DNA from 2 places in the Cellulophaga baltica 18 genome. Region 2 is predicted to be linked to the other one. Evidence: riboswitches for the same ligand, from Rfam matches in the RefSeq annotation. Region 2 holds a riboswitch; the other holds the start of a gene.
The links. Region 2 has a riboswitch for thiamine pyrophosphate ahead of thiS (sulfur carrier protein ThiS). Riboswitches for the same ligand answer to the same signal wherever they lie in the genome.
Positions count from the first base shown of each region.

Region 1: another riboswitch for thiamine pyrophosphate. It lies ahead of thiD (bifunctional hydroxymethylpyrimidine kinase/phosphomethylpyrimidine kinase); the one in region 2 lies ahead of thiS (sulfur carrier protein ThiS).

Region 1 is NZ_CP009976.1:922,416-932,376, forward strand. It holds gene gdhA (NADP-specific glutamate dehydrogenase) at 1-934, opposite strand, end outside; gene M666_RS03785 (cystathionine gamma-synthase) at 1,063-2,217, opposite strand; gene M666_RS03790 (PdaC/RsiV family protein) at 2,299-3,048, shown strand; gene M666_RS03795 (DinB family protein) at 3,050-3,508, opposite strand; gene M666_RS03800 (arsenate reductase family protein) at 3,605-3,958, shown strand; gene M666_RS03805 (DMT family transporter) at 3,955-4,848, shown strand; gene M666_RS03810 (acyl-CoA thioesterase) at 4,832-5,308, opposite strand; gene M666_RS03815 (NAD(P)H-dependent flavin oxidoreductase) at 5,426-6,400, shown strand; gene M666_RS03820 (YheT family hydrolase) at 6,407-7,366, shown strand; gene M666_RS03825 (c-type cytochrome) at 7,417-7,896, shown strand; TPP riboswitch at 7,914-8,006, shown strand; gene thiD (bifunctional hydroxymethylpyrimidine kinase/phosphomethylpyrimidine kinase) at 8,064-8,876, shown strand; gene M666_RS03835 (SulP family inorganic anion transporter) at 8,884-9,961, opposite strand, start outside.
Region 2 is NZ_CP009976.1:2,503,635-2,513,595, reverse strand. It holds gene M666_RS10625 (S66 peptidase family protein) at 1-371, shown strand, start outside; gene thiH (2-iminoacetate synthase ThiH) at 374-1,483, opposite strand; gene M666_RS10615 (thiazole synthase) at 1,493-2,269, opposite strand; gene thiE (thiamine phosphate synthase) at 2,272-2,925, opposite strand; gene M666_RS10605 (thiamine phosphate synthase) at 2,963-3,553, opposite strand; gene thiC (phosphomethylpyrimidine synthase ThiC) at 3,704-5,563, opposite strand; gene thiS (sulfur carrier protein ThiS) at 5,624-5,827, opposite strand; TPP riboswitch at 5,943-6,037, opposite strand; gene recQ (DNA helicase RecQ) at 6,192-8,393, opposite strand; gene M666_RS10585 (KpsF/GutQ family sugar-phosphate isomerase) at 8,598-9,563, shown strand; gene tatC (twin-arginine translocase subunit TatC) at 9,563-9,961, shown strand, end outside.

The DNA of each region.
Region 1 (9,961 bases), 1.6 Mb from region 2:
CTTCCCATGGTGTTTTTCCTGCATGAAAAGTTGCCGAAGCATATTTATCCGCATATGCAGAAATACGACCTCTTTGGTTGTTCTTAAGATCCATTACAAATTCCAACTTCTCTGTATCTATACCATCTTTATCATGGATATATCCTTGAGAATCTGAAAGGGTTAATATTTTAGCCCCTAATTGCAATGCTTTTTCTGCAGCATATTGCGCAACATTACCAGAACCTGAAATTACCACATTCTTACCTGCGAAATCTTTTCCTTGCGTTTGCAACATACTTTGTGCAAAGTACACCGTACCATATCCTGTTGCTTCAGGACGGATTAATGAACCACCCCAAGAACGTCCTTTACCCGTTAATACTCCGGTAAATTCATTTCTAATCTTCTTGTACATTCCGAATAAGAAACCAATCTCTCTTGCACCAACACCAATGTCACCCGCAGGCACATCTGTATTTGGCCCAATATGACGGTTTAATTCTAACATAAAGGCATGGCAAAAACGCATCACTTCGTCATCCGATTTTCCTTTAGGATCAAAATCTGACCCTCCTTTACCACCACCCATTGGCAATGTGGTTAAACTGTTTTTAAATACTTGCTCAAAAGCTAAGAATTTAAGGATACTTGCATTTACAGATGGATGAAAACGTAAGCCACCTTTATAAGGGCCTATGGCAGAATTCATCTGAATTCTATAACCTCTGTTTACATGTATTTCTCCTTTGTCATCTACCCAGGCAACTCTAAAAGAAATTAAGCGCTCTGGCTCCACCATACGTAGCAATATATTCTTGCCATTGTAGATTTTATTTTTTGCAATGTACGGGATTACAGTTTCCGCTACTTCTTGCACTGCTTGAATGAATTCTGGCTCATGACCGTTTCTGGTCTTTACCTCCTCCATAAATACTCTAATTTTTTCGTCCATATCTTTAAATAGATTCTGTTGCTAACTTCGACTCGTTAAAGGTCCTTATTATTGAATTTAAAATATAACGGCAAAATTATACTATTATCGTAATTTGAAGTCCTTTTTTTTAAAAATTTAATAAATATTTATCGCAAAGCGTACTCCAAATCAGCAATTAGATCATTTACATCCTCAATACCAACACTTAATCGGATTAATGCATCGACAATACCCACCTTTTCACGGGCCTCTTTTGGAATACTTGCATGCGTCATACTTGCAGGATGCCCCACTAGGCTCTCTACTCCTCCTAACGACTCTGCTATGGTAAATATTTTAAGCTGCTCGATAATTTTCATCGCATCGTCCTTATTACTCCCTTTTGGAACAAAAGAAATCATGCCTCCAAAACCATTCATTTGCGCTTTAGCAATATTATGGTTGGGATGGTTTTCAAAACCTGGCCAAAATACTTTTTCTATTTTCGGATGCTGTGCTAAAAAACGAGCAATAGCTTCTCCATTTTCACAGTGTCTTTGCATTCTTACGTGTAGCGTTTTTATACCTCTAAGTACCAAAAAACTATCCATAGGACCACAAATGGCACCACTCGCATTCTGAATAAAATATAGCTGTTCTGCCAATTCTTTATCCTTGACCACTAAACCTCCTAAAACCACATCACTATGTCCACTTAAATACTTAGTAGCAGAATGCATTACAATGTCTGCTCCTAAATCTAACGGTTGCTGTAAAAAAGGACTTGCAAAGGTATTATCTACTGCCAACAACAGCTTATGCTTTTTCGCGAGCACCCCAATTTCCTTAATATCTAAAATATTCATCATTGGATTGGTTGGTGTTTCCACCCAAATAAGTTTAGTATTGGCTGTGATGTAGGCTTCTATAGCAGCAGGTTCTTGCATCCCCACAAAATGAAATACAATTCCGTATTTTTCAAAAATCTTTTTAAATAAACGATAGCTACCACCGTACAGATCGTCAGTAGAAATAACTTCATCACCAGGACTCAACAATTTTAAGACCGCATCAATGGCAGCCAAACCGCTTCCAAATGCCATACCATAGTTTCCGTTTTCTATACTCGCCAATGATTTTTCAAGAGCAGAGCGGGTAGGATTAGCACTTCGAGAGTAGGCAAAACTTTGATGTTCGCCAGGACTAGCTTGCGCATATGTAGATGTCTGATAGATAGGAGGCATCACGGCCCCATATGCTTTATCTGGCTCTTGACCTCCGTGAATAACCTTAGTATTAAATTTTATTTTATTTTCATTCATAACACATGATTGTACTTACAAATGTACTGTTATCTTTGCCGCAGCATTTACAGTACAGATTTAGAAAAAATTCTTAGAAATATGAAACTAAAGTTAACCATTTTAATCTTTTCCCTAGTTGTTTTAGGATGCAAAAAAAAAGATGAATTAACCCTTGCTCCTTTAAACTATAAAAGCGAAAATTGCGCAGATTGCCCTGAGGTACTTATCGAAATTTTTGAATTTAAAGACGATACCGATCTTTCTAAAAATATTAATGCGAGCCTTAAAAAAGAAGTCATCAATGAATTACTATATGATGATGAAGTTAAGGTTGCCACTGTTGAGGAAGCTATTAGCTCCTTTAAAGAGGGCTATCTAGATCTTAAAAAAATGTATCCTGAAGAAACCCTTAGCTGGGAGGCTTCTATTAAAGGTGACATTATTTTTGAAAACAAAGATATTCTCACTATCAAATTAGAAACCTATATTTTTACAGGAGGAGCACACGGATATAGCGCTACTAGACTTCTAAATTTTGATAAGAAAAAAGGAGATCAATTAGAAAACTGGCAGCTTATAAAAGACAAAGATCGTTTTATACATTTGGCTGAAATAAAATTTAAGATTCAAGAAGACATTCCTCAAAACGGGTATATTAACAGTACTGGTTTTATGTTTGAAAACGACATTTTCTACCTTCCTAACAACATAGGCTTCACTGAAAAAGGACTCTTATTAATCTACAACCAATATGAAGTTGCATCCTATGCCGATGGCCCAATAAAGCTTGTTCTCCCTTATGATGAAATTAAAAACTACATCACTGTTAAAATAAAAAAAGAAAAGTAGATTATAGCTGTACTTTTAATAAAGCTAGAATTGCCCCCATATGTAAACCTTCGTGGTATACATTAAAAGCAATGGCATCTTCTACTTTGCTCAATGTAATATTTACACTAGTGGTATAGGCTGCAAACGAATTAAAAACACCTTTATCATAATCTTCTTGCATCCATTCTACGGTAGAAAAAAGAAAACCTGAAATTAAATCTATTTCTTCATCTGAAGCATTCCCATCAGGAACACTGCCTTTTCTAAATTTCTCTACAAGCTCATCAGAAACACGCATTGGCACACCACTTAACTTATAAATTAATACTTGCTGCGTAACCACCACGTGCGCAATATTCCACCATATATTATTACGAAAACCCTCGGGAATTTTTAGTAATTGCTCTCTAGGAGTATCTTTTAAAAATTTATATAAGATTTTTCTGTTCTGAAGTGTGATATTAAAAAGCTTTTCCAAAATGTTCTGTTTAATTATGTTTTAAAAATAGAACATTTCTATAGAATTGGGTTTCTTTGCAGTAAGATTAACATCAATTTAATTGTTTAGAAGGCGATGAAGAAAATATACCACTTAAGCACCTGCGATACTTGTCAAAGAATTATAAAAGAACTTCAACCTTTAGAAGGCTTTACGCTTCAAGATATCAAAACAGAAACCATTACGCCAGAACAACTTGAAGAAATGCATGCTTTAACGCAGAGCTATGAAGCCCTATTCAGTAAAAGAGCTCGCTTATACCGAGAAAGAGGATTAAACGAAAAAGCTTTAACTGAAACAGACTACAGAGATTTAATCTTGGAACAGTATACTTTTCTAAAACGCCCCGTAATTATTGTACAGGATAAAATTTTCGTTGGTAACAGTAAAAAAGTAGTAGCCGCTGCCTCTGAATACATACACCATTGAGCAAAAGAACACTAGCATTACTAGCCGCTTTTGGCGCTACTTTTATCTATGGCATTAATCATACGATTGCAAAAGAAGTAATGCCTACTTATGTACAACCTTTTGGGTTTATTTTTTTAAGGTTGATGGGTGCTACCGTTTTATTTTGGTGCATGACGCCTTTTATTCCAAATGAGAAAATTGAACGACGTGATTGGGGTCGGTTTCTTATTTGTGCCATTGCAGGAATGGGTATTAATATGCTCTCTTTCTTCAAAGGCCTAGAACTATCTACCCCTATAAATAGCGCCGTATTAATTACAGTGACGCCCATTATTGTTGTGGTATTATCTGCCTTATTTATTAAAGAGAAAATAACGTGGCAAAAAGGAGTAGGGATTTTTATTGGACTTATCGGCGCACTGACTTTAGTGCTTTTTGGTGCGGAAAACAGAACCGATGCTGCAAATATCCCCTTAGGTAATTTCTTATTTATTATAAACTCTCTTTCCTACGGAATATATCTTATTCTCGTAAAAAAACTGATCACCAAATATCACCCATTTGGTGTACTAAAATGGTTGTTTTTAATCGGCACACTAATCAGTTTACCGCTAACATTACCTGATTTTTTAGAAATTCAATGGGCTGATCTACCTTTTAATATTTTAGGAGCCATTGCTTTCGTAATTCTAGGAACTACATTCTGCACCTACTTATTTAATGGATTTGCATTAACACAGTTAAAAGCAACTACCGTTGGCGCATTCGCTTACCTGCAACCATTAATTGGTGTCGTATTTGCGATTTTATCAGGCAAAGACCAATTAAACCTACTAAAATTAACAGCCATGTTACTCGTGCTCTTGGGGGTATACTTGGTTAGCAAAAAAGCTAAACCAAGTCTTTAGGTACTTTTACAAATTTACGTGTATCTTCTTTAGATAGCACTCTAAAATTATCAGGCTTATCCGCCTTATTAAAAGCCATTAAAAAATCATCTGTTAATCCGGTTAAGCTTCTTGTTTTTAAATCTATCCAAGCTCCCATCATCTCGCAATGCGCAAAATTTCTTCCCTTATTATCGTAGAAATTATGATGAAATTCAAAAAACTTTCCATCTTCACTCATTCCTACTACTTCCATAGACACTTTTACAGGCTTACCCAAAAAAGCTTCTTTAAAATAATAAATATGCTCATAGAACACAACAGGGCCAATTTCATGCTCTGCCATTGTTTGGTGTGTAAAACCTAATTCCATCAAATAAGCCATACGTGTATGACTCATAAAATTTAAATATGCCGAGTTTGCAAGGTGCCTATTAGCATCTACATCACTCCATCTAATTTCAAAATCTTTTAAATACATCCTGTAATTTTTTTGTTATGCATGCATAATAATCGTAAAAATACCATAGTTTTGATAAATCAAGGAAAAATATTCCTAAAAAATTGTAGTATTTTTATAGTATCAAAATCTAATCTTATGGATCAAAAGCCGTCGTTCATCAAAAATTTATCGTTACCAATTGTTGCAGCACCAATGTTTTTAATATCTGGACCGCAATTAGTCATCGAATGTTGTAAAAATGGTGTTGTAGGTACTTTTCCTGCATTAAATCAAAGAACTAGCGAAGGGTTTGAAGCGTGGTTAATAGAAATAAAGACCGCTTTAGCAGATTTTGAAAAAGAAACAGGTAAAAAGGCTGCTCCGTTTGGTGTAAATCTTATCGTACACCCAACCAATCCAAGATTAGAGGCAGACGTTAAATTATGTGTAAAACATAAAGTTCCATTAATCATAACTTCTTTAGGGGCTGTATCGCAGGTTGTAGATGCTATTCATAGTTATGGCGGAATTGTATTTCATGATATTATCAAAAAGAGACATGCCGAAAAAGCAACAGAAGCTGGTGTAGACGGTTTAATCCTTGTGTCTGCTGGGGCAGGTGGCCATGCAGGAACTATTAATCCAATGACTTTAGTTGCCGAAATAAAGAAGTTTTTTCACAAAACCATTTTACTTTCTGGATGCATTAGTACGGGTAGAGATGTTGCATCAGCCCTACAAATGGGAGCAGATTTAGCCTATATGGGTACCCGTTTTATCAACACTACAGAAAGCAAAGCTACGGATGAATACCGAAAAATGATTATTGATGCGGGTGCCAGTGATGTGGTTTATACCGCATCTATTTCTGGTGTACACGCTAACTTTTTAGGTGCAAGTTTAAAAGCCGCTGGGATTACAGAAGAGGATTTAAAGAAAGATGTGAAAATTGATTTTGGAAAGGAACTAGACACAGAAGCCAAAGCATGGAAAACAATATGGTCTGCAGGGCAAGGTGTTGCCATGATTGATGATATTGAACCTGTAGCTGATTTAGTTTCAAAACTTAAAACCGAATTCAAATCTGCTATCGAAGAACAAATTAAAGTTCTAGAAGTATATCCGAAATAATGAAATATGCCCTTAGTAGCCTCTAACTACAACCCTCCAATCTTATTTAAAAACGGACATTTATCTACCATTTATTCTGGTATTTTTAGAAAAATAGACGGTGTTGTACAAGAAAGAGAACGAATTACCTTATCTGACACAGATTTTCTAGATCTTGACTGGAGCTTTGCTACACAAAAGTCAGATAAAGTTATTATTCTTATACATGGTTTAGAAGGCAGCGCTCAGCGGCCGTATATCACAGGTAGCGCAAAAGTTTTTAATCAAAATGGTTATGATGCTTGCGCTATTAATTTAAGAAGCTGTAGCGGTGTCCCAAATTATTTATTTAGATCGTATCATTCTGGGGCCACAGAAGATTTAGAAGCCGTAATTGATCACTTATTAAAAAATAAATCCTACACTGAAATTTTTATCAAAGGCTTTAGTCTCGGTGGAAATTTGACTTTAAAATACTTAGGAGAAGAACGGATAATTCCTAAAGAAATAAAAGGTGCCGTAGCGGTTTCTGTTCCTTGCGATCTTCATAGTTCCTTAAGGCAATTGTTGCGCCCTAAGAATGCCTTGTATGCGGCTAGATTTAAGAAACATTTGGTAGAAAAATTACAATCAAAACAAAAACTTTTCCCTGATAAAATATCAGACCAAGATATTAACAGCATCAAAACACTCAAAGACTTTGATGATATCTACACCAGTAGAGCACATGGTTTTACGGATGCCATTGATTACTACACCCAATCTAGCTGCCGGCAATTTCTACCTAGCATTAATATACCAACCTTGATTATTAATAGCAAGAACGATTCTTTTTTAGGACCGGAATGCTACCCATACGCCGAAGCAAAAAATAATGAAAAGCTGTTTCTTGAAACCCCAAATTTTGGCGGTCATGTGGGCTTTTACGGCGTTAAAAATACCACCTACACAGAGAAAAGATGTTTAAATTTTTTGAATGAACTCTAATAAATAATTAGAATACTTATCTTAGTACATTAATTAACTCATGTTTAAAAATGAAAAAAATAGTTGGCGTTTTAGCATTAGCAGTCCTTTTAGCTAGTTGTGGTGAGAAAAAGGAAGAGAAAAAAGATGGTTTTGAAATGAACCGTACTAAAACAGAAAAGAAAGCTGAAGAAACCAATGCAGAAGTTCCTGTAGATATGGACAATGAAGGTATTGGCCCTTTTAAAGGCATTTCATTCCCTGAAGATATAGATACTGAATTAGCAGCGAAAGGCGAAGCTAAATACAACGGAGTTTGTACGGCTTGCCATATGCCTAATCAACGTTTAATTGGACCTGCTTTATCTGGTGTTTACGAAAGAAGAAATGCTTCTTGGGTAATGAATATGATTAGCAACCCAACACAAATGATCAAAGAAGATCCTATCGCAAAAGCTTTACTTAAAGAATACAACAATGCTATCATGTTAGATAGTAATTTGTCTGACGAAGATACAAGAGCTATTGCCGAGTATCTAAGAACTTTATAATAGTACATTTAGCTTTACGTGTTCGTTAGGGGTGCTCTGTATGGGCTGAGAAACTACCCTTTGAACCTGATTTGTTTAATTGCAACGAAGGGAAACGAGTATTGCTTAATAACAACACACCTGTTATTTATGCAGCCGCTCCTTTTGTGACTTTAGTTTAGCACAAAATGGCTGTGAAAAAATTTAAAACTGTATTGGCTATTGCTGGTAGCGACTCTGGAGCTGGAGCCGGCATACAGGCTGACTTAAAAACCATAAGCGCTTGCGGAGGCTATGGAACCACAGCAATTACGGCACTTACCGCGCAAAATACTTTGGGCGTTTTTGACATTCACCCAATTCCCGCAAAACATTTAAAAAGTCAGATCGAAGCTGTTCTGGATGATATTGGAACGGATGCTCTTAAAATTGGCATGCTGCACAATGCAGAAACAATACACACGGTAGTTGATGCTCTAACAAAATACCAAACACCAAATATTGTCGTAGACCCTGTTATGGTAGCCACCTCAGGAGATACTCTTTTAAGAATGGACGCTATTACCGCTTTAAAAAGCAATCTTTTTCCTCTTGCTAGACTAATTACTCCCAATATTCCAGAATGTGCATTATTACTCAACACAACCATTACAGAAACTTCTGATTTAAAGGTATCAGCCAAAAAACTAGGGAAGTTATACAACACCTCTGTATTATTAAAAGCTGGACATTTAAATCACAACTTTCTTATAGATGTTTTGTACAATAATGAAAACAATACCTTGATTGAATTACCATCTAAGAAAGTAGTTACTAAAAATACGCATGGCACTGGGTGCACGCTTTCAGCTGCTATTGCTACTTTTTTAGCGAAAGGAAATTCTCTAGAAGAAGCGGTAAAAGAAGGTAAGTTGTATTTAGAACAAGCGATTATAAATAGTACGAGCCATACCCTTGGAAAAGGTCATGGCCCGCTACATCATTTTTATAAGTTTTGGTAATCTTTATTTAATCATCATAATTAAAACCATCTGCAACAACTTTATATTTAGGGTCTTCTAAAACGTTCACATCAACAATATCATCTGCTGTAGCTAATAATTTAATACAATCCTTACTCAAGTGTTTCAAGTGCAATTTCTTGCCTGCATTCTTGTAGCGTTCTGAAAGTTTATTAATCGCTTCAATCCCAGACATATCTGCAATACGACTGTCTTTAAAATCTATAACAACCTCTTCAGGATCATTTGCAACGTCAAACTTTTCTGTAAAACCAGTGGTAGAACCAAAGAACAATGGACCAAATATTTCATAGGTTTTAACTCCGTTTTCATCCGTACTTTTTCTAGCCCTAATTCGCTTAGCATTTTCCCAAGAAAACGCAAGAGCTGATATAATAACACCAATGAATACTGCTATTGCTAAATCGAAAAATACAGTGATTGCTGATACTGCTATTAATACAAAAGCATCCGATCTAGGTATTTTCTTCAAGATTCTAAAACTAGACCATGCAAAAGTTTCTATTACCATCATAAACATCACTCCAATCAACGCTGCTATTGGAACTTGCTCTATATAGGTATCTGCAAATAAAATAAATGAAAGTAAGGTTAATGCCATTACAATACCTGATAAACGACCTCTACCTTTAGCATTGATATTAATTACCGTTTGGCCAATCATACCACAACCACCAGTACCTCCTAGTAAACCACTAGCAATGTTACCCATACCTTGTGCAACACATTCTTTATTACCTCTACCGCGGCTATCAGTTAATTCATCTACTAAATTTAAGGTCATTAAACTTTCAATTAAACCCACACTAGCTGCTAAGAAAGCGTAAGGCAAGATAAACGTAAACGTATCTAAATTGAAAGGCAACAATTGCCATAATTCTTTATTTGGTGTTGGAAATTCACCACTTAAACCATCTCCACCACCTTCTCTAATATAAGATCCTACTGTAGTTACATCTAAATCTAAAAGAATAACTCCAAATGTGGTAATCAAAATAGCGGTTAACGCAGCAGGAATTTTCGTGGTAAGCTTTGGTAAAAAATGAATGATAGCCATCGTAAAT
Region 2 (9,961 bases):
CCCTCATCAATGCGTTAATTGGTACTCCACATGAAATAGATTTTACCGATGCCATTGTTTTTATAGAGGATGTAGAAGAAGCTCCTTACCGCATAGATCGGATGCTTACCCAATTAATACAAAGTGCCACTTTTAAACATGCTGCAGGTATTATGGTGGGTGTTTGTAATGGCTGTGATAAACCGGCGGCTTCAGGAAGCTTTACCCTCAGAGAGGTGATTTTAGACCGACTCAAACCCTTAAATATTCCTGCAGCCTACGGTATGAGTTTTGGGCATGTAAAAAACAACATGACACTTCCTATTGGTATTAAGGCCACTTTTGATGCGGATAAAATGACACTGAAACTACAAGAAAAAGCCGTTCTATAAGTTTAAGAATAGGCTTTATCCCAATCTTTGAATACAACCTCATAACCTTGAGATTGAATCATCGCTTTTATTTCGGCTGTAGAACGCTCGTCAGAAATTTCAAACTGCTCTAAGGATTGCGGTTCTACACTATACCCTCCAGGGTTGGTTTTAGATTCCGCACTGATAGACGTAATACCTAAATGAATGATATGATCCCTGAATTTTTCACTTTCTCGGGTAGACATAGATAATTCCACATCTTCATCGAGCAAGCGATACGCACAAATTAATTGCACCAAATCTGAATCTGTCATTTCTACTTTAGGAGCAACATCACCTTCAAAAGGGCGCAATCTTGGGAAAGAAATAGAATACTTCGTTTTCCAATAGGTCTTTTGCAAATACCGTAAATGCAAAGCCGTATAAAAACTATCTACGCGCCAATCTTCTAAGCCAAATAAAGCACCGATACCTATTTTGTGGATTCCCGCTTTCCCCAATCTATCCGGAGTATCTAAACGGTATTGAAAGTTTGATTTTTTCCCTTTCGGGTGATGTACTTTATAGGTAGCTTCGTGATACGTTTCTTGATACACCAAAACAGCATATAAGCCTGCAGTAACTAAGGTTTCGTATTCCTCTTGGTCTAGTGGTTGTACCTCCATGCTTATATTGGAGAAATTGTTTTTTATTAATTCGATAGCATGCTTTATATACGACACTCCTACCGTTTTATTAGCCTCACCAGTAACTAATAAAATATGATCATATCCTAAGCTTTTTATTTTAGATACTTCTTTTAAAATCTCCGCATCGGTTAAGGTTTTCCTAGGAATTTTGTTGGTCATACTAAAACCGCAATAAGTGCAAATATTCTGACATTCATTAGACAGATACATAGGAATATACATCTGCATAGTATTCCCAAATCTTTTTTTCGTTAGCTGATTGCTGCGCTGTGCCATTTGCTCCAAAAAAGGTTTTGCGGCTGGAGAAATTAAGGCTTTAAAATCTTCCAATCCTATTTTTTCTTTTTGAAGTATTTGAGCAACCTCAGCAGTGGTTACGGCATAGATTTCCTTTTCCAAGGTATCCCAATCATACTGCTCAAATGTGGTTTTAAATGACATAGTGTACTTTTAAATTTCGTTTAAAAAAGAAGTTAAAGGGCTGCTGGCTTCTGCGCGCTCTTTAATAGGTGCTAATTTTGCCAAATAGGCCATTCTTCCTGCTTCTACGGCCATTTTAAAGGCATGGCCCATAGCTATTGGGTTCTGAGAAACGGCTATTGCTGTATTTACTAAGACAGCATCTGCCCCGAGCTCCATAGCATAAGCGGCATGAGATGGGGCACCAATACCCGCATCTACAATTACAGGCACATTGCTTTGTTCTATAATGATTTTTAAAAAATCTTCTGTTTTTATTCCTTTATTACTACCAATAGGAGCGCCTAGTGGCATCACACATTGAACCCCTACATCTTCTAAGCGTTTGCACAATACTGGATCTGCATGTATGTATGGCATAACTACGAAGCCTAGCTTCACTAATTCTTCGGCAGCTATTAAGGTTTCTATAGGGTCAGGCAATAAATACCGAGGGTCTGGATGAATTTCTAATTTTATCCAATTAGTGTTCAGCGCTTCTCTGGATAATTGCGCTGCAAAGACAGCTTCTTTTGCAGTACGAACCCCAGAGGTATTCGGTAATAAATTTATCCTACCACTCGTTAAATGGCTTAAAATATCATCGGCTTCATCTTCTAAATCTACCCGTTTCAAAGCTACAGTAACCAACTCACTCTCTGAAGCAAGAATAGCTTCTTCCATTACTTGCGCACTAGAAAATTTACCAGTCCCCGTAAATAAACGTGATTTAAATGTTTTATCTGCTATGTTCAATATATCTGCCATATTTATTGATTTAGATTAGGTCTCCACACCTGTTCTTCAATGCCTGTTTTTTCTAACGCTTTCTTAAATAGATTAATGCTATTAAAATTTTTAGTGATTTCTGAGGCTACTGCTACCCCGTAAATTCCCGTTTCTAGAATTTTAGCAACATCATTTATTGCAATACCGCCTACCGCGATAACAGGAATAGTTGTTTGTAGCTCCTTCATGATCGTTGCATAACCTTCTATTCCCAAAATAGGGCTTAGACGCTCTTTTGTTTTTGTAAAATGATAAGGCCCTAAACCTATATAATCTACTTTCTTAGTAAGTAATAGATTACAATCACCAATAGTATTTGCAGTACCGCCAATAATCTGCCAGCTTTCTAAATGTTTTCTAGCAATAGACGGGCAAGTATCTGTTCTTCCTAAATGAACACCATCTGCTTTTACCTCTTTGGCTATTCTATAGTGATCATTTATTATCAATCTAGTTTGATAGTGATCTGTAATTTCTCTGGCTTCTGTAGCAAATTTCAAAACCTTTTTAGGACTTAAATTTTTTAAGCGTAGCTGTACCAATGCTGCACCTGCCGTACAGGCACTTTTGATATTATTTAAATGCTCTTGAGGTGTTTCTCCTTGCGATATGTAGTGTAAATTTGGTAATTGCATGGGTATTCTATTTAAAATATATTAGTCCGTAGTTTTATTATTTATTGTAGTAGTGTTGCATGGCTGTAAACGCTGCTAGAGGGGAACCGCTATTCCATACGCCCCCTAAAACGCCTATGCCTTGATACCCTAATTCATGTAGTTCTTCTATATTGTTTTCTGTGACACCGCCCATACCAATAATCCGTTTTTGAATATGGCTTACCTTAAAACCTTTGCCTTCATATCCTTTTTTAGAAATTGAAGAAAAAACGGGACTAAGCAAATGATAATCAAACTCAAACTCACAAGCCTTTAAAACGTCTGGATCATGAAATGAAGAACTGATGGTTTTACCATACATATTGAGCGGTTTAAAATACTGCCCTGGATTATCTATATGATCTATTCTTTTTTGCTCCTGAAAATGAATGCCTTTTAAATTATAGGCATTCACTAATTCATGAAAATAATGCACAACGATACGGTTATGGTACTTCTCATCTATCAAATCTAAATAATCACAATGCTCTTGATAATTTTTAGAAGGCTTTCTTAAATGAAAATAGACCAAACCGGCTTCAAAAAGCTGGTGTAAAATTTCAATTTCATTGGTAATATCTTCTTCTGGCGCTATAAGAACTATCATATTTTTTTGGGTTAGGGATTGCAGTGGCATCCTTTTGCTGTTGGTGTAAATTTATGGCGTAAAACGACATAAACTTATACGAATAGGCAAAAGATATAACGGAAAGCCCGACTACGCCTTCTTTCAAGGCGTAGGAACCTCCAGTGTATACTACAAATATACTTCTGACCCTTTATCTTTAAATTCTTTAGACTTTTCCTCCATTCCTTTTTGAATGACTTCATTATCTACAATATCATGCTCCGCGGCAAAATCTCTTACTTCTTGAGATATCTTCATGGAACAAAATTTAGGTCCACACATGGAACAGAAATGTGCCACTTTTGCCCCATCGGCAGGCAAGGTTTCATCATGGTACTCTCGAGCTAATTCTGGATCTAGTCCCAAATTAAACTGATCTTCCCATCTAAATTCAAATCGCGCTTTTGATAAAGCATTATCTCTATGTTGCGCCCCCGGGTGCCCCTTTGCTAAATCGGCTGCATGGGCCGCTAGTTTGTACGTAATTACTCCTGTTCTCACATCTTGTTTGTTAGGCAACCCTAAGTGTTCTTTTGGTGTTACATAACATAGCATAGCGCAGCCAAACCAACCAATCATAGCGGCTCCAATACCGGAGGTAATATGGTCATATCCTGGCGCGATATCTGTTGTTAAAGGTCCTAACGTATAAAAAGGAGCTTCATCACAAAGTTCTATTTGTTTCTCCATATTTTCTTTGATCATATGCATTGGTACGTGACCAGGGCCCTCTATAAAACATTGTACCTCATGCTTACGTGCTATTTTTGTGAGTTCCCCCAATGTTTCTAACTCTGCAAATTGTGCCTCATCATTAGCATCTGCAACAGATCCAGGACGTAAACCATCTCCTAAAGAAAACGCTACATCGTATTGTTTTAAAATCTCACAAATATCTTCAAAATGCGTATACAAGAAACTCTCTTTATGATGTGCTAAACACCATTTAGCCATAATAGAACCTCCACGAGAAACAATACCTGTAACGCGTTTAGCCGTCATAGGCACATAACGCAATAAAACACCTGCATGAATTGTGAAGTAATCTACTCCTTGCTCTGCTTGCTCAATAAGTGTATCTCTAAAAATTTCCCAAGTAAGATCTTCTGCAACGCCATTTACTTTTTCTAAAGCTTGGTAAATAGGCACAGTCCCTACAGGAACTGGAGAGTTACGAATAATCCATTCTCTCGTTTCATGGATGTTTTGCCCTGTGGACAAATCCATAATATTATCGGCACCCCAACGGCATGCCCAAACCGCTTTTTCTACTTCTTCTTCTATGGAAGAGGTAACGGCAGAGTTACCAATATTGGCGTTTATCTTCACCAAAAAGTTACGACCCAAAATCATGGGTTCTGCTTCTGGGTGATTTATATTACTAGGAATTACAGCTCTACCTCTAGCCACTTCTTCCCGTACAAATTCTGCCGTAATTTTATTAGGAATGGCCGCGCCAAAATGTTCTCCTTTGTGCTGTTTTGCAATTTCGGTCATTTCTTCCATACGCTGATTCTCACGAATAGCAATGTATTCCATTTCTGGAGTGATTATTCCCTTTTTAGCATAATGCAGCTGCGTTACATTTTTACCCTCTTTAGCACGCATTGGCTTTTTTAAAAGTGAAAAACGCATATGATCTAAACTCTTATCATTGAGACGTTCATTACAATATTCTGAGGTAAACCCCTCTAATTGCTCCACATCTCCACGCTCTAAAATCCACTGTTCACGGATTCTATCTATTCCTTTGTGAACGTTTATTTCTATGTTAGGGTCTGTATAAGGACCTGAAGTATCATAAACTGTAACTGGCTCGTTGGGAGTAAGCTTTCCTGTCAAAGAATCTTTAGTATCACTCAACGCAATTTCTCGCATAGCCACTTTTAATTGTGGATGTAGTTTTCCTGCTACATAAATCTTTTTAGAATTAGGAAAAGGTTGCGTACTAAGCTTTTCGTTTTTTGGTGCGGTGTCTTTACTTTTCATATATTGTGAGATTTGATCTTTAAGAAATAAATACTGTACTAGGGGGTTTCAAAGAGGCTATTAACCGCCTTGAGTGGCTTGAATAATTAGAAGAGAATCATTCTCATCTAAAATTTCATATTTCCAGAAATCTTTGGTGATAATAGTATTGTTTAAAGCGACTGCAATTCCGTTTTGAGGTGTTTGCAATTTTTCGAGAAGTTGCAATACGTTTGTATTTTTTTCAATACGTATTGGTTTTTCATTTACGGTAATAGAAATCATATACAGTATATTTTAAATATGCTGTAAATTTTAAAAGCAGAGAATATTCTTTGAAAAAGGAGGTGCTTCAAGAACAAAGCACACACATATGAAAAGGTTGCAAACACCCATTGCAAGGTGCTTTTCAACTTTTCCCTTCGGCGGTACTAACCGCATCAGGTTCAAAGGGTATTTCTCAGTTCCGTAAAAGGAACACCCCTAAAGTTTACACTGTAAAACTATAAAAATTCTATGGAACTAAATGCTTTATACACATATTTAAAAGATAATTTCAAAGAATTAACAATTTAGCAACATGCCTATAAAAAAATAACACCCCTAAAATTTAGGAGTGTTATGCTATAGTATAAACTAAAAGATGCTCTTAATTAGCTACTTCGCTAATAAATTTAATACGATACAATCGAAGTTCTTCGTCTTCATAGTCGCCATCAAACTCTTTTAAAGCTAGATCTATATTATCTGATTCTGCTTCCAAATAATAGTCATGAATTTCTTCTTGTTGGTCTTCATCTAAGACATCATCAATCCAATAGGAAATATTTAGCTTCGTACCGCTATATACAATCTGCTCCATTTCTTTTAATAGCTCTGGCAGACTTAAGCCCTTTGCTGATGCAATATCATCTAAAGGTAATTTACGATCTACATTCTGGATGATGTATAATTTTAAAGCTGAATTAGCACCGGTACTTTTTACGATTAAATCATCTGGACGAATAACATCATTATCCTCGACGTACTTTTTAATAAATTCTACGAATGGCTTACCATATTTTTTAGCTTTACCTTCTCCTACCCCATGAATATTTACAAGCTCTTCTAAAGTCACAGGATACTTTAGGGCCATATCTTGTAAAGAAGGATCTTGAAAGATTACAAAGGGAGGAACGCCTAATTTCTGACCTTGTTTTTTTCTAAGATCTTTTAACACTTTTAATAAGGCTTCATCTGTAACGCCAGCACTCGTCTTAGCGGCACTTACAATAGCATCATCTGCTGCCTTATTGTACACATGATCTTTGGTCATCATAAAAGAAACTGGGTTCTTCACATATTCCGCTCCTTTCGGAGTTACATGCAAAATTCCATATTGTTCTATCTCCTTTCGTAGGTAACCGGCAACTAAACCTTGGCGCACTAATGCCATCCAATGTTCTTTATCTCTATCTTTTCCGATACCAAAAAATGGCTTTTCATCGGTTTTATGCGATGCAATAATAGCATTGACTTTACCTGTAAGTACTTTGACTATTTCTTTAGATTTGAACTTCTCCATGGTACCTTGTACCACCTGAATCACTTTTACCAAATCATCTTTTGCTTCTTCTTTGTCCTTTGGATTTTTGGTATTATCATCCATAAGGGCTCCATCGCCATTTACATCATCAAACTCCTCACCAAAATAATGAAGGATGAATTTCCTACGTGACATAGATGTTTCTGCATATGCTACCATTTCTTGCAGCAAGGCATTTCCAATTTCCTGTTCTGCCACAGGCTTACCAGACATAAATTTTTCTAATTTTTCTATATCCTTATACGAGTAAAAAGCCAAACAATGCCCTTCGCCCCCATCTCTACCTGCTCTACCCGTTTCTTGGTAATAACTTTCTATACTTTTAGGAATATCATGGTGAATCACAAACCTAACATCTGGCTTATCTATCCCCATACCAAAGGCAATGGTTGCTACCACCACATCTACATCCTCCATCAAGAACATATCTTGATATTTAGATCGTGTCTTAGTATCAAAACCGGCATGGTATGGCACAGCACTCACTCCATTTACTTGGAGTACTTGCGCTAATTCTTCTACCTTTTTTCTACTCAAACAGTAAATTACTCCAGATTTCCCTGAATTTTGTTTTACAAAGCGAATAATATCTGCTTCTATATTCTGAGTTTTAGGACGTACCTCATAAAACAAATTAGGTCTATTGAAGGATGCTTTAAACAAATCTGCATCTGTGATCCCTAAGTTTTTTATAATATCTTCCTGTACTTTTGGAGTTGCTGTAGCGGTTAATCCAATAATCGGAATGGTATCATCTAAGCGACTAATTATACTTTTTAAATTTCGATATTCAGGTCTAAAATCATGACCCCATTCTGAAATACAGTGTGCTTCATCTACCGCAACGAATGATATTTTTACAGATTGTAAAAACTCAACATATTCATCTTTCGTTAATGATTCTGGTGCCACATAAAGTAGTTTGGTAACACCACTAGTGATATCACTTTTTACTTGTTTTATTTCTGTTTTTGTCAATGATGAGTTCAAAACATGAGCAATACCGTGCTCTGAGGAGACACCACGAATCGCATCTACTTGATTTTTCATTAACGCAATAAGCGGGGAAACTACAATTGCAGTACCTTCTTGCATCAAAGCAGGGAGTTGATAACAAAGCGATTTTCCACCGCCTGTCGGCATTACTACAAAACAATTTTTACCTTCAAGAATACTTGTAATAACACTTTCCTGAAGTCCTTTAAATTGTGAAAATCCAAAGTATTTTTTTAGTGAGGAATGCAAATCAATTTCACTCAAGCTCATAATATATTTTACTATTAATACTGATGCTAAGTTCGCATTTTCAATGCGATATAGTTAGTTTCTTAACAAATTTAAAATTAACACAAAAAACAAAAATTTACTTTAAAGAATTTAAAATATCTTTTAACACTAAGTTTATGTAATTTTGTAACTAAATATAAGACATTCTTTTAGGAATACAATCAGATAATTGAATTAATTGATTTGAAAAATAATACTGCGATACTTGACATAGCAAGAAGAACCATAGAAAATGAAGCTAATGCCATTCAAAATTTATCTTCATTATTAGATGCTAATTTTTCGAACACCGTCAATCATATATTGGATTCCACAGGCCGAATTATTATTTCTGGAATAGGAAAAAGTGCCTTAATTGCATCGAAGATAGTGGCTACATTAAACTCCACCGGATCACCTGCAATTTTCATGCATGCGGCAGATGCAATTCATGGAGATTTAGGGACCATTCAGCAGAATGACGTGGTCATCTGCATTTCTAAAAGTGGCAATACTCCCGAGATAAAAATGCTGGTTCCCTTGATAAAAAAAACAGGAAATACACTTATTGCCATGACCGGTAATTTAGACTCTGTTCTTGCTAAACAATCAGATTTTATCTTAAATACTTTTGTAGAAAAAGAAGCCTGTCCAAATAATTTAGCACCCACCACAAGCACTACTGCTCAATTAGTTATGGGTGATGCTTTAGCTATATGCCTTTTAGAATTACGAGGATTTAGCAGTAAAGATTTTGCAAAATACCACCCCGGAGGTTCTTTAGGAAAAAGGCTCTACCTACGTGTTTCAGATATTGTAGAAAATAACATGAAGCCGGAAGTAGAAATCCACTCTGATGTAAAACAAGTAATTGTAGAAATATCAGCAAAAATGCTTGGAGTAACAGCCGTACTAGACCAAGGTAAAATTGTAGGCGTTGTTACCGATGGTGACATCCGTAGAATGCTAAATAAGCATGATGATATCAAAGGACTTACCGCTAAAGATATTATGAGTGCTAATCCTAAAACTATTGAGAATGATTCTTTAGCCGTAAAAGCTTTAGAATTAATGCAAGCAAAAAACATATCACAACTAATTGCCATTGAAAATGGCACCTATAAAGGTATTGTTCATATACATAATTTAATCAACGAAGGAATTTTATAATGGCAAATAAGAAAGACACCGTAGATATGTCATTTCTAGATCATCTAGAAGAATTACGCTGGCACCTAATCCGTTCAACTTTAGCAGTACTAATCGTAGGTTCTGTAGCATTTGCTTTTAGCCGTTACATTTTCGACTGGGTGATTTTTGCCCCTAGTAAAATGAATTTCGCAACCTATGAGTTCTTTTGCAACATTGCAAAGTTTTTTAATTTCACGTCTGATTTCTGTGCTGAAGAATTGCCATTTACCATACAAAGTAGAACCATGGCAGGGCAGTTTTCTGCGGATATTTGGACCGCTATCTGGGCCGGAATAATTATCGCATTTCCGTATATTTTATTCGAAATGTGGAAATTTATTAGCCCAGGACTTTATGAAAAAGAACGCAAGAATTCT